DNA from 3 places in the Vibrio kyushuensis genome. Region 3 is predicted to be linked to each of the others. Evidence: predicted binding sites of a transcription regulator. Region 3 holds the regulator's gene; each other region holds the start of a gene.

Evidence for each region. The regulator PurR, encoded in region 3, represses purine synthesis genes. The targets are predictions, from matches to a motif close to TNANGNAAACGTTTNCNTNA.
Region 1: folD (bifunctional methylenetetrahydrofolate dehydrogenase/methenyltetrahydrofolate cyclohydrolase FolD) is a predicted target of PurR. The motif match lies at 1,585-1,604, and genes of this name have one in related genera.
Region 2: L4D20_RS07405 (NCS2 family permease) is a predicted target of PurR. The motif match lies at 1,656-1,675, and genes of this name have one in related genera.

What each region holds. Positions count from the first base shown of each region.
Region 1 is NZ_JAKJSV010000004.1:152,378-155,661, reverse strand. It holds gene dptF (DNA phosphorothioation-dependent restriction protein DptF) at 1-126, opposite strand, end outside; gene L4D20_RS09900 (helix-turn-helix transcriptional regulator) at 721-897, opposite strand; tRNA gene L4D20_RS09895 (tRNA-Arg) at 1,395-1,471, opposite strand; gene folD (bifunctional methylenetetrahydrofolate dehydrogenase/methenyltetrahydrofolate cyclohydrolase FolD) at 1,671-2,531, shown strand; gene L4D20_RS09885 (lytic murein transglycosylase) at 2,614-3,284, opposite strand, start outside.
Region 2 is NZ_JAKJSV010000003.1:189,981-193,264, reverse strand. It holds gene L4D20_RS07410 (aminoacyl-histidine dipeptidase) at 1-626, opposite strand, end outside; gene vcdP (small protein VcdP) at 998-1,156, shown strand; gene L4D20_RS07405 (NCS2 family permease) at 1,696-2,985, shown strand; gene gpt (xanthine phosphoribosyltransferase) at 3,022-3,284, shown strand, end outside.
Region 3 is NZ_JAKJSV010000004.1:265,275-268,558, reverse strand. It holds gene torD (molecular chaperone TorD) at 1-552, shown strand, start outside; gene purR (HTH-type transcriptional repressor PurR) at 840-1,847, shown strand; cyclic di-GMP riboswitch class I at 1,986-2,089, shown strand; gene L4D20_RS10360 (TfoX/Sxy family DNA transformation protein) at 2,202-2,792, shown strand; gene L4D20_RS10355 (TVP38/TMEM64 family protein) at 2,955-3,284, shown strand, end outside.

The DNA of each region.
Region 1 (3,284 bases), 110 kb from region 3:
GTCATCTAGAGCTGACTCAAAATCCATTTCTAAAGGGGTATTTATATACAAATAGTCTTTATATTTATCTAATTCAGAGTTTGAGTCTTTCTCTGTAGACACAGCATATGGTGATGATTTAGACATCACACTCAGGGCAGTTCGAAAGTCAATCAAGTTTGTAACCCCATGGAAAGTGAAACATTAATATAAGTACATACAAATCGCGTAATGAACATGCTGATTCTGCATGACTCATGCATTTTACATAATTAAGTGTACATGTATTCATATGCGATCAACTTTTCTCAAAGAAATCCATATCTTTTATAGATTTCATTGTTTTTGTGAGATCTCCAGCCTAATTAGCTGATGGTTTGCTCTATACGTCTTAATATTTCTTCTTATAGGAACGGCCATGATTAGCATAACCAGAGGAAATCAAAAACACGCATCAGTTTTAAACTAAAGAACAAGGTCATAAAACGTATAATTTGAAATATATTGACCTTGTTAACTGAAATAACTTTTTGGACTAAATATCGAAGTGTTGTACTTTCAAAACGATAATCTCCTAGTTTGAACACGTAGGTAGAAGTGGAGCTTTGAGCCAAAGCGAAAGGTTTAGCTGTAGGGTTGTTTATTCTATATAAGCAGGGAGGGGATTGAATCTGAGGTTTCATCTTCTGATGATCAAGCTAGCCTTGCGGCTAACTTGATTTATGCTGCGTTTTCACGCGTTTAACTTAACTTATTATTTTTAACAAAGTGTAGGAGTTCGTGCTCAATCCAACGCGGGCAGCCTGGTGAGACAAAAATCGTCCTTGGAAATGTCGGGTTTTGGCGAAGGCGCCAAAAAGTTGTTCGACTGATACCTAAAACGCTAATTACTTCATTAATATTAAGTAAATTGATCATGCATAATGTACCTCTCATAACCTACAGTAATTAGCTCCAGGATGGCTCTAATCCCTAAAATGGCTATGTTTGTCTTTGGTGCTATTTTATCGCACAAAAAACAAACATTCAAAGGCAGCCCTAGTCAGTACATAGTCAAATATCTTAGTATCACCCACTATTTTTAGATTGAAAAACTGGACAAACACGACAAAGCAGCCTAGCAGTCCTGGCCTGAAATTTTCTTTGGCTTTAAATGTCGTTTTTTAAAAGAAAGGCAGTCTAAGATTTCTAAAGTGTAATCGAAATTGATGATATCAACCTTAATATTGAGCAACCACGAAATAATCTAAATTGAGTTAAAATCAATCTCAGATCATTCTATGTAACACTATGTGTTTCATCATGGTTCGTAACGTTCGTTATAGGTTCATCGTTACTTGACTAGTTACTTGACTATAAACGCCAGAAATGAAAAAGGCGCTAGCAGTTACTAACTGCTAGCGCCTTATCGAATATGGCACGCCCTAGAGGATTCGAACCTCTGACCACATCCTTAGAAGGGACGTGCTCTATCCAGCTGAGCTAAGGGCGCGCTACAGGAAAGGATTATACGAATTGGATTGAGTAAAGCAACGGGTTTATCTTACTTTGTTGTTCAAGTGCCTAAAAAAGAGTCATGCGACTATTATTCCTACAACCCAACGCCGACGCAAACGTTTGCTTATGGAGTTTATTAACAAATTCTGCGACAATAGTTTTATAAGTATTAACCATCCTAATCAAGGAACGTCATGACTGCTCAAAATATAGACGGCACACTTATTTCTCAAACCGTACGCTCAGAAGTTGCTGCTCGAGTAAAAGCAAGAGTTAACGCTGGTTTAAGAGCGCCAGGGCTCGCTGTAGTACTCGTTGGTGAAGATCCAGCCTCTCATGTATATGTAGGAAGTAAACGTCGTGCATGTGAAGAAGTCGGCTTTGTGTCTAAATCTTTCGACTTACCTGCTACAGCTTCAGAAAGTGAACTGCTTGAGCTTGTAGGCAAGCTTAATGAAGACCCTGAGATTGACGGTATCCTCGTTCAGCTTCCTCTTCCAGCAGGTATCGATACAACACACGTGCTAGAGAGTATCATTCCAGAAAAAGACGTTGATGGTTTCCACCCATATAATGTAGGCCGACTTGCTCAGCGTATGCCAAAGTTACGTTCATGTACGCCTAAGGGCATAATCACGTTACTCGACCGCTACAATATCGATCTTCGTGGCAAACACGCTGTTGTTGTTGGTGCTTCAAATATTGTTGGTCGCCCAATGACACTTGAGCTTCTGCTAGCAGCCTGTACCACAACAACGTGTCACCGCTTTACCAAAGATCTTGAAGGTCACGTACGCCAAGCTGACATAGTTGTCGTTGCGGTAGGTAAACCAAACTTCATTCCTGGAGCGTGGATTAAAGAAGGTGCTATCGTGGTCGATGTGGGTATCAACCGTTTAGAGTCAGGAAAACTCGTTGGCGATGTTGAATACGATGTCGCCAAAGAAAAAGCCAGCTTCATTACTCCAGTACCTGGCGGTGTCGGCCCAATGACTGTGGCTAGCCTAATTGAAAATACGATGATGGCGTGTGAGCAGTTCCATACTAAGAAATAGATTCAATTCCTGATTAAATAAAAAGGCTCCTAGAACAGGAGCCTTTTTAGTATTTGTCTATGTCGTGTATCGGAAAGTTCGCTTAATACTTAATGCGATCAGCTAAATGACTCACAGCCAATGCAAAGTAGTACGAGCGATTCCACTTCATTAACACATTATAATTGTTGTAAACAAGGTAGGTTCTGCCATGGTGATCATCAGGCATGATGAGCCATGCTTTAATATCTTCATCAAGCTTTGGTAATGGGCGACCATCATAGCGGGTAATTCCAAGCTCACCCCATTGCTGAAGGTATTTTCCCTTCTCCGCATCGCGGCCTTGCATTTCAACATCCACCGATTCAGGCACCTGAACTTGGCGTCCCCAAGTATAGGTATCGTCCCAACCAGATTGGCTCAAGTAGTTAGCAGCTGAAGCAAAAACATCCGCTTTAGTATTCCAGATATCTTTTTTACCATCGCCATTACCATCTGCAGCGTAGGCTAAAAATGAACTAGGCATAAATTGAGGCTGACCCATCGCTCCAGCCCAAGAGCCTTTCATTGCATTCGCTGTAATGTGCCCTGCATCTAATATAGTTAATGCGGCCATCGCTTCTTTACGGAAGAACTCTTCTCGGCGCCCTTCATACGCAAGCGTTGATAATGCATCAATCACACTATAGCCGCCAGTTAAGGCACCGAAGTTACTTTCGACCCCCCACAAAGCAACAATGTATTGAGGTTGCACGCCATACTTATCACTAATGC
Region 2 (3,284 bases), on a different contig from region 3:
TTACGAGTTACATAGTTTTTAGGGATATCTTCACGAACAATATCAAACGTCATTGAGCCGTCGATGCCGCCAGCGCAACCCATGTAGACTTCGCCTTCTTGCTCAGAATCAGTGTTAAGAAGAATGTCACCTTCTAGCCAACCTGCTTCTAAGCCAAAAGCGCCTGTCATTCCAGCTTCTTCATCAACAGTAAGTAGTACTTCCAGTGGACCGTGCTTAAGCTCATTTGAAGCCAAGACTGCCAAGCATGAAGCCATACCCATACCGTTATCTGCACCTAGGGTTGTACCTTTAGCGGTGACCCACTCGCCATCGATATACGGTTGAATTGGATCTGTTTCAAAGTTGTGATCGGTATCTTCATTCTTCTGTGGCACCATATCGATATGAGCCTGTAGAACAACACCTTTACGATTTTCCATACCCGCTGTCGCTGGCTTTTTAATAAACACATTTCCCGTTGGATCTCTACGCACATCCAGACCTTCAGCTTTAGCCCAATTAATGATGTATTGAGCTAGCTCTTCTTCATGTTTAGAAGGGTGTGGAATAGAACAGATCTTATCGAAAAACTGCCAAATAGATGAAGGTGATAAGTTGCTAATTTCAGAGTGGAATTCAGACACGGATAACTCCTAATTTATTAATTTGCCACATCTTAACGATGAAAAACCCATATTATAAAGATGGATTAACTGGATGCGGACTGTGGTGTAGTGGATCACAGCATACCACTCACTACACGAGGGGTGTAGCTTATCCTGTAATGAAATTGTTCACGGCCGTCACAGAATATAAACATTAAATCTAACTCATATACGCTTCTACACAGGGGTGTTAATTTGGCTATTGATGGTTGTGTAATTTAATTACGTAAAATGTATGCTATTCATTATTTCCCTAATGTTTTGTGATTTAAATCACTATTTACTTGTAATTAAATTTCATGGTGATATATTAGTCACATCTTCAGTAATGAAGAAGAAATGCTCAAAGGATGAGTCCGTTAATCGCCTCCAAGGAACTGAGAATCAAACTGTATTTTTTAATTGATTTTAAGGTGATAGTTATGAAAGGTTTACCATCTGCAATGTTCTGGACTAACAGCAATGTTTACACTAGCGACTTTGTATACCCAATCAGCTTTGGTTATTAATAACTAGGTTATTAGCAATCAAGGTTATCACAACTGACTATTCTCAATAGTTGAGTTGGTAACAGCGAAAGCATGTTATTTGAACAATTTGTTCACCCCTAATTATTGGAATTTTTTTACAGCTACTTAGCTGAGATGATTCAACCGCCACTCCATTTGAGTGGCGTTTTTTTATCTATAAATTGCCAACTGATTAATCATTCGCCACTAACGTTTAGTTTCTATATTTAGAACAATTCTTTAACGTCTATTCATCGTAGTTCATACTTTGAAGTCCTGTTTCCCCATGAATCCTTATGAAAGTTTAGAACATGGTTTAAAAAAACATCATGACCTTAAATTTTATTCCACTATCTTATCGATTGAAATTAAAGGGTTTATCTTGTTTTTCTATTGAAATTCGTCCTGATTTTTCTTCTCTTACCCAGTAATTATTCATTAGAGTCATAATTCTATCTGGAATTTGTTAATTGATAACTCTATAATTCAGGCCAATCGATTACGCAACCGTTTACTTTTTACCCTCATAGGATCCGATCATGCTCGAAAGGCTATTTAAACTCAGTGAACACGGCACGAACGTGAAGACTGAGGTCATTGCAGGTGTTACTACATTCCTAACAATGGCTTATATAATTTTTGTTAACCCAGCAATGTTGTCTGATGCAGGCATGGATCACGGGGCTGTCTTTGTAGCGACGTGTCTTGCTGCTGCAATTGGTTGTTTCATTATGGGCTTTATTGCTAACTACCCAATTGCTCAAGCACCAGGTATGGGTTTGAATGCCTTCTTTACCTACGGTGTTGTTTTGGGTATGGGACATACATGGCAGGTTGCGTTAGCTGCTGTATTTGTTTCTGGTGTGCTGTTCATTCTTTTAAGTATCTTCAAGATACGTGAGTGGATCATCAACTCTATTCCAATGTCTTTGCGTACAGGCATCTCAGCAGGTATTGGTCTGTTCTTGGCGCTTGTTGGTCTTAAAAATGCTGGCATCGTTGTTGGTAATCCAGTAACGCTAGTGACTATGGGTGATATCACGTCACTTTCTTCTGTTTTAGCCGCTATCGGTTTCTTCATTACGATTGCATTGGTGCATCGCGGTCTAAAAGGCGCGGTAATGATTGCTATCCTAGTAGTCACTGCGCTGGGTCTTGTATTTGGTGATGTTCAATGGGGCGGTATCATGTCTGCGCCACCAAGCATCGCACCTACTTTTATGCAGCTTGATTTCTCAGCAGTATTTGAAATCGGTATGATTTCAGTTGTCTTCGCTTTCCTATTTGTTGATTTATTCGACACCGCTGGCACGTTAGTTGGTGTTGCTCAAAAAGCAGATTTAATTGGTAAAGACGGTAAGATTCCTCGTTTAAACCGTGCACTTCTTGCTGACTCTACAGCAACCTCTGCTGGTGCGCTTCTAGGTACATCTAACACAACTTCTTACATTGAAAGTGTTGCAGGTGTAGCAGCTGGTGGTCGTACAGGATTAACTGCGGTTGTTGTTGGCATTTTGTTCCTTCTTGCATTATTCTTCTCGCCACTTGCTGGTATGATCCCAGCCTACGCGACGACAGGTGCGCTATTTTATGTTGCGATCCTAATGCTTTCTGGTTTAGTGAGCATTGATTGGCGCGATCTAACAGAAGCGGCTCCAGTGGTTGTAACATGTTTACTAATGCCACTGACTTTCTCAATTGCAGAAGGTATCGCACTTGGCTTTATTAGCTACGCAGCGATTAAGCTATTAAGTGGTAAAGGACGTGATGTTTCACTCAGTGTTTGGGTTATGTCAGCCATCTTTATCATTAAGTACATCGTAGAATAAACAAATTCATATTTTTCAAATTATTAGGTTTATACAATGAGCAATAAATTCATTATCACTTGGGACAACATGCAAGCATACTGCCGTCAATTAGCTGAAAAGCAAATGCCAGCAGAACAATGGAAAGGTATCCTAGGTGTTAGCCGTGGCGGTCTTGTTCCCGCTGCAATCTTAGCTCGTGAACTTGGTATTCGTTACGTAGATACAATTTGTATCTCTAGCTACGATCATGATCACCAGCGTGACATGACGGTTGTTAAAGCACCTGAAGGTGACGGCGAAGGCTTTCTAATTGTAGA
Region 3 (3,284 bases):
CAATATCAAACCCCTCAGATCCGTTCGTTTCTTACTGGGTTAGGTGAAAATGAAACATTAAAGCCTTCAATCGATAGACTCGTAGACGCACTCAACCGATTGCTCGACCGTGAAGACGCACAACTTGAATTGTCTGCTGACTTCTGTGACCTTTTTTTAAAGTCAGACAAAGACTCTGCGCTGCCTTATGCGTCGATGTACATTGGTAAATCGGGCCTTCTCAATGACGTCCCTGCAAAAGAAGTGGCAGAGCTAATGGCACAGCATGGTGTAACTGTTGACGAAACTCTTAATGAACCTGCTGACCATCTGGCCGTTGAACTCGATTTCTTAGGTAATCTTATTATTCGTTCGAACGAGTTAGAACAAGAAAAGCATTTAGACGAAGCACTTGCAGAGCAAGAACAGTTTATCAGCACACATATTCTTACATGGACACCGCAGTTCAATGAGAAGTGTCAGAAGCTCGATGAGTTCGGCTTCTACGCATCAGTTTCTGAGTTATTGTGCGCTTTCTTAGAGCTTGATTGTCGTTATTTGGTTGGCGAATAAACAATCTGCTTCAGAAAGTAACAAAGTTTCAAAAAATTGCCATGATATTGTCTAATTGTGGTTTTAGATCACGTCAAAGTAGTCTGTTTTCGTTGCTTGTACTACGTATGACGTCTAAAATTAGCACCGATAATGACAATTATATTGAATAATAAACCGCTATTACAGGCGGTTTTTGTGTTTTAGGCACTTGGACACTTGATTTGTTTGTAGATACAAGCGATTTGTAGATGTAACCCGTTTATAAGCGCAAATTATTTACTTCGCCACTTAATAGGACAGGAATTATGGCCACAATTAAAGATGTTGCTCGCTTAGCCGGCGTATCAACAACCACCGTATCTCACGTTATAAATAAGACTCGATTTGTGGCTGAAACCACCCAAGAAAAAGTAAATAAAGCAGTAGACGAATTAAACTACGCACCAAGTGCCGTTGCTCGTAGTTTAAAGTGCAATACCACACGCACCATCGGTATGCTCGTCACGCAATCAACCAATTTGTTCTTTTCTGAAGTGATCGATGGTGTTGAGAGCTACTGTTACCGTCAAGGCTATACGCTTATCTTGTGTAACACTGGTGGAATATACGAGAAACAACGCGACTATATTCGCATGCTAGCTGAAAAACGTGTCGATGGTATTTTAGTGATGTGTTCAGATTTAACTGAAGAACTTCGAGAGATGCTTGATCGTCATGCTGACATCCCTAAGGTTGTTATGGATTGGGGCCCTGAAACGTCTCAAGCCGATAAGATCATCGATAATTCAGAAGAAGGCGGTTATTTAGCGACGAAATACCTCATTGATAAAGGTCATACCGATATTGCATGCCTAAGTGGCCATTTTGAAAAAGCAGCTTGCCAAGAACGTATCGCAGGATTTAAACGCGCTTTAACCGAAGCCAACCTTAAAATCGATGAAGATTGGATTCTAGAAGGTAACTTTGAGTGCGATACAGCCGTATTAGCCGCTGACAAAATTGTCGCTATGGATAACAAGCCTACTGCCGTTTTTTGTTTCAACGATACGATGGCTTTAGGCCTTATTAGTCGTCTAGGGCAAAAAGGCGTCAATGTACCAAATGACATTTCAGTGATCGGTTACGACAATATTGAATTGGCTGAGTATTTCTCTCCTCCTCTCACAACTGTTCACCAACCTAAACGACGTGTGGGTAAAAATGCTTTTGAGATCTTACTTGAGCGAATTAAAGACAAAGATCATGAAAAACGTGTGTTCGAAATGCATCCAGAGATCGTAGAACGTAATACAGTTCGCGATCTAACTAAATAATAGTTATGTCATTTATCGAAACTTGCGTATTTTGTGATATAGTTTAGACTCATTATTGAGACAAATTTATTGAATAAACATCACAGTAATAGAATCCAAATGTGAAGTTCATTCCTAATTGGTCGTCTTTAATAGAAGTCACGCACAGGGCAAACCATTTGAAAAAGTGGGACGCAAAGCCTCCGGCCTAAACCAGATCTTCTGTCTTAACAGAGTTTTTGATAGGTAGCGGGGTTGCCGATGGCAAACAATGCAAACACAAGTTTACTTACGAATGACACAGTTTCTGCATGTTTTGCTAATCTCTCGGACCTGATTTGGTGGCGTATTTTACATACACCGAGAACATACAGCATGGATAAACCAGTACTAAAAGACTCAATGAGGCTGTTTGAACAGCTTGGACGAGTAAAGTCTCGTTCAATGTTTGGCGGCTTCGGCATTTTTATCGAAGAGACAATGTTTGCACTTGTTGTAAACGATAAGCTTCATATAAGAGCCGATAGCAATACAGTCAAAAAATTCAAACAACAAGGCTATGAACCGTACGTCTATAAAAAACGCGGTCACCCCGTCGTTACAAAGTATTATGCTTTGCCTAATGACTGGTTAGCGAATCCGACATCCACTCTATCAGAAGCAAAAAATTCACTCGATATTGCTAAGAAAGAGAAAGAGAGCCAAGCAGCAGCAAAGCCAGACCGTCTTAAGGATCTGCCAAACCTGAGGCTTGCAACCGAAAGAATGCTCAAGAAAGCGGGCATTGATTCGGTTACAACTTTAGAACAGAGAGGCGCTGTAGAGGCTTATAAAGCCATTCAGCAATCACATGCTTCAGATGTGGGATTAGAGCTGTTGTGGGCACTAGAGGGAGCGATTAAAGGCACTCACTGGTCTGTCGTACCTCAAAACCGAAGAGATGAACTTTCAGGTCGATTAAGGTAATCCCACTTTTAAATCGGATTACTCAGCTAAAGCCAACGTCAATACGTTGGCTTTTTTATTGCCTTCTGTTTCTAAATCCGATAATTGTTCGTTGTTATTGAAATTTTTACGTCTTAATGCTGTTCTTAATAGGCACACCCAAAACTCATCGGCTCTATATTTATGAACAAAAAACTTTTCCTCGGCCTCTTACTCATCGGCGTCATTATCTTCCTTACTCTTAATTATGGGCAGCTACTAACGTTAGATAATGCAAAAGCACAACAAGAGTCTCTAGCACAATTCATTGAGTCTAATTTCTTAGTTGCTGCATTAAGTTACTTTGGGATTTATATTGTTGTTACCGCATTATCTATACCTGGCGCAGCTGTTGTGACACTACTAGGCGCTGCGTTATTTGGTTTTTGGACCAGTCTTTTGCTTGTATCTTTCGCCAGCACGATTGGGGCGACTCTTGCATTTCTTAGCAGTCGCTTTCTACTTAAAGAATGG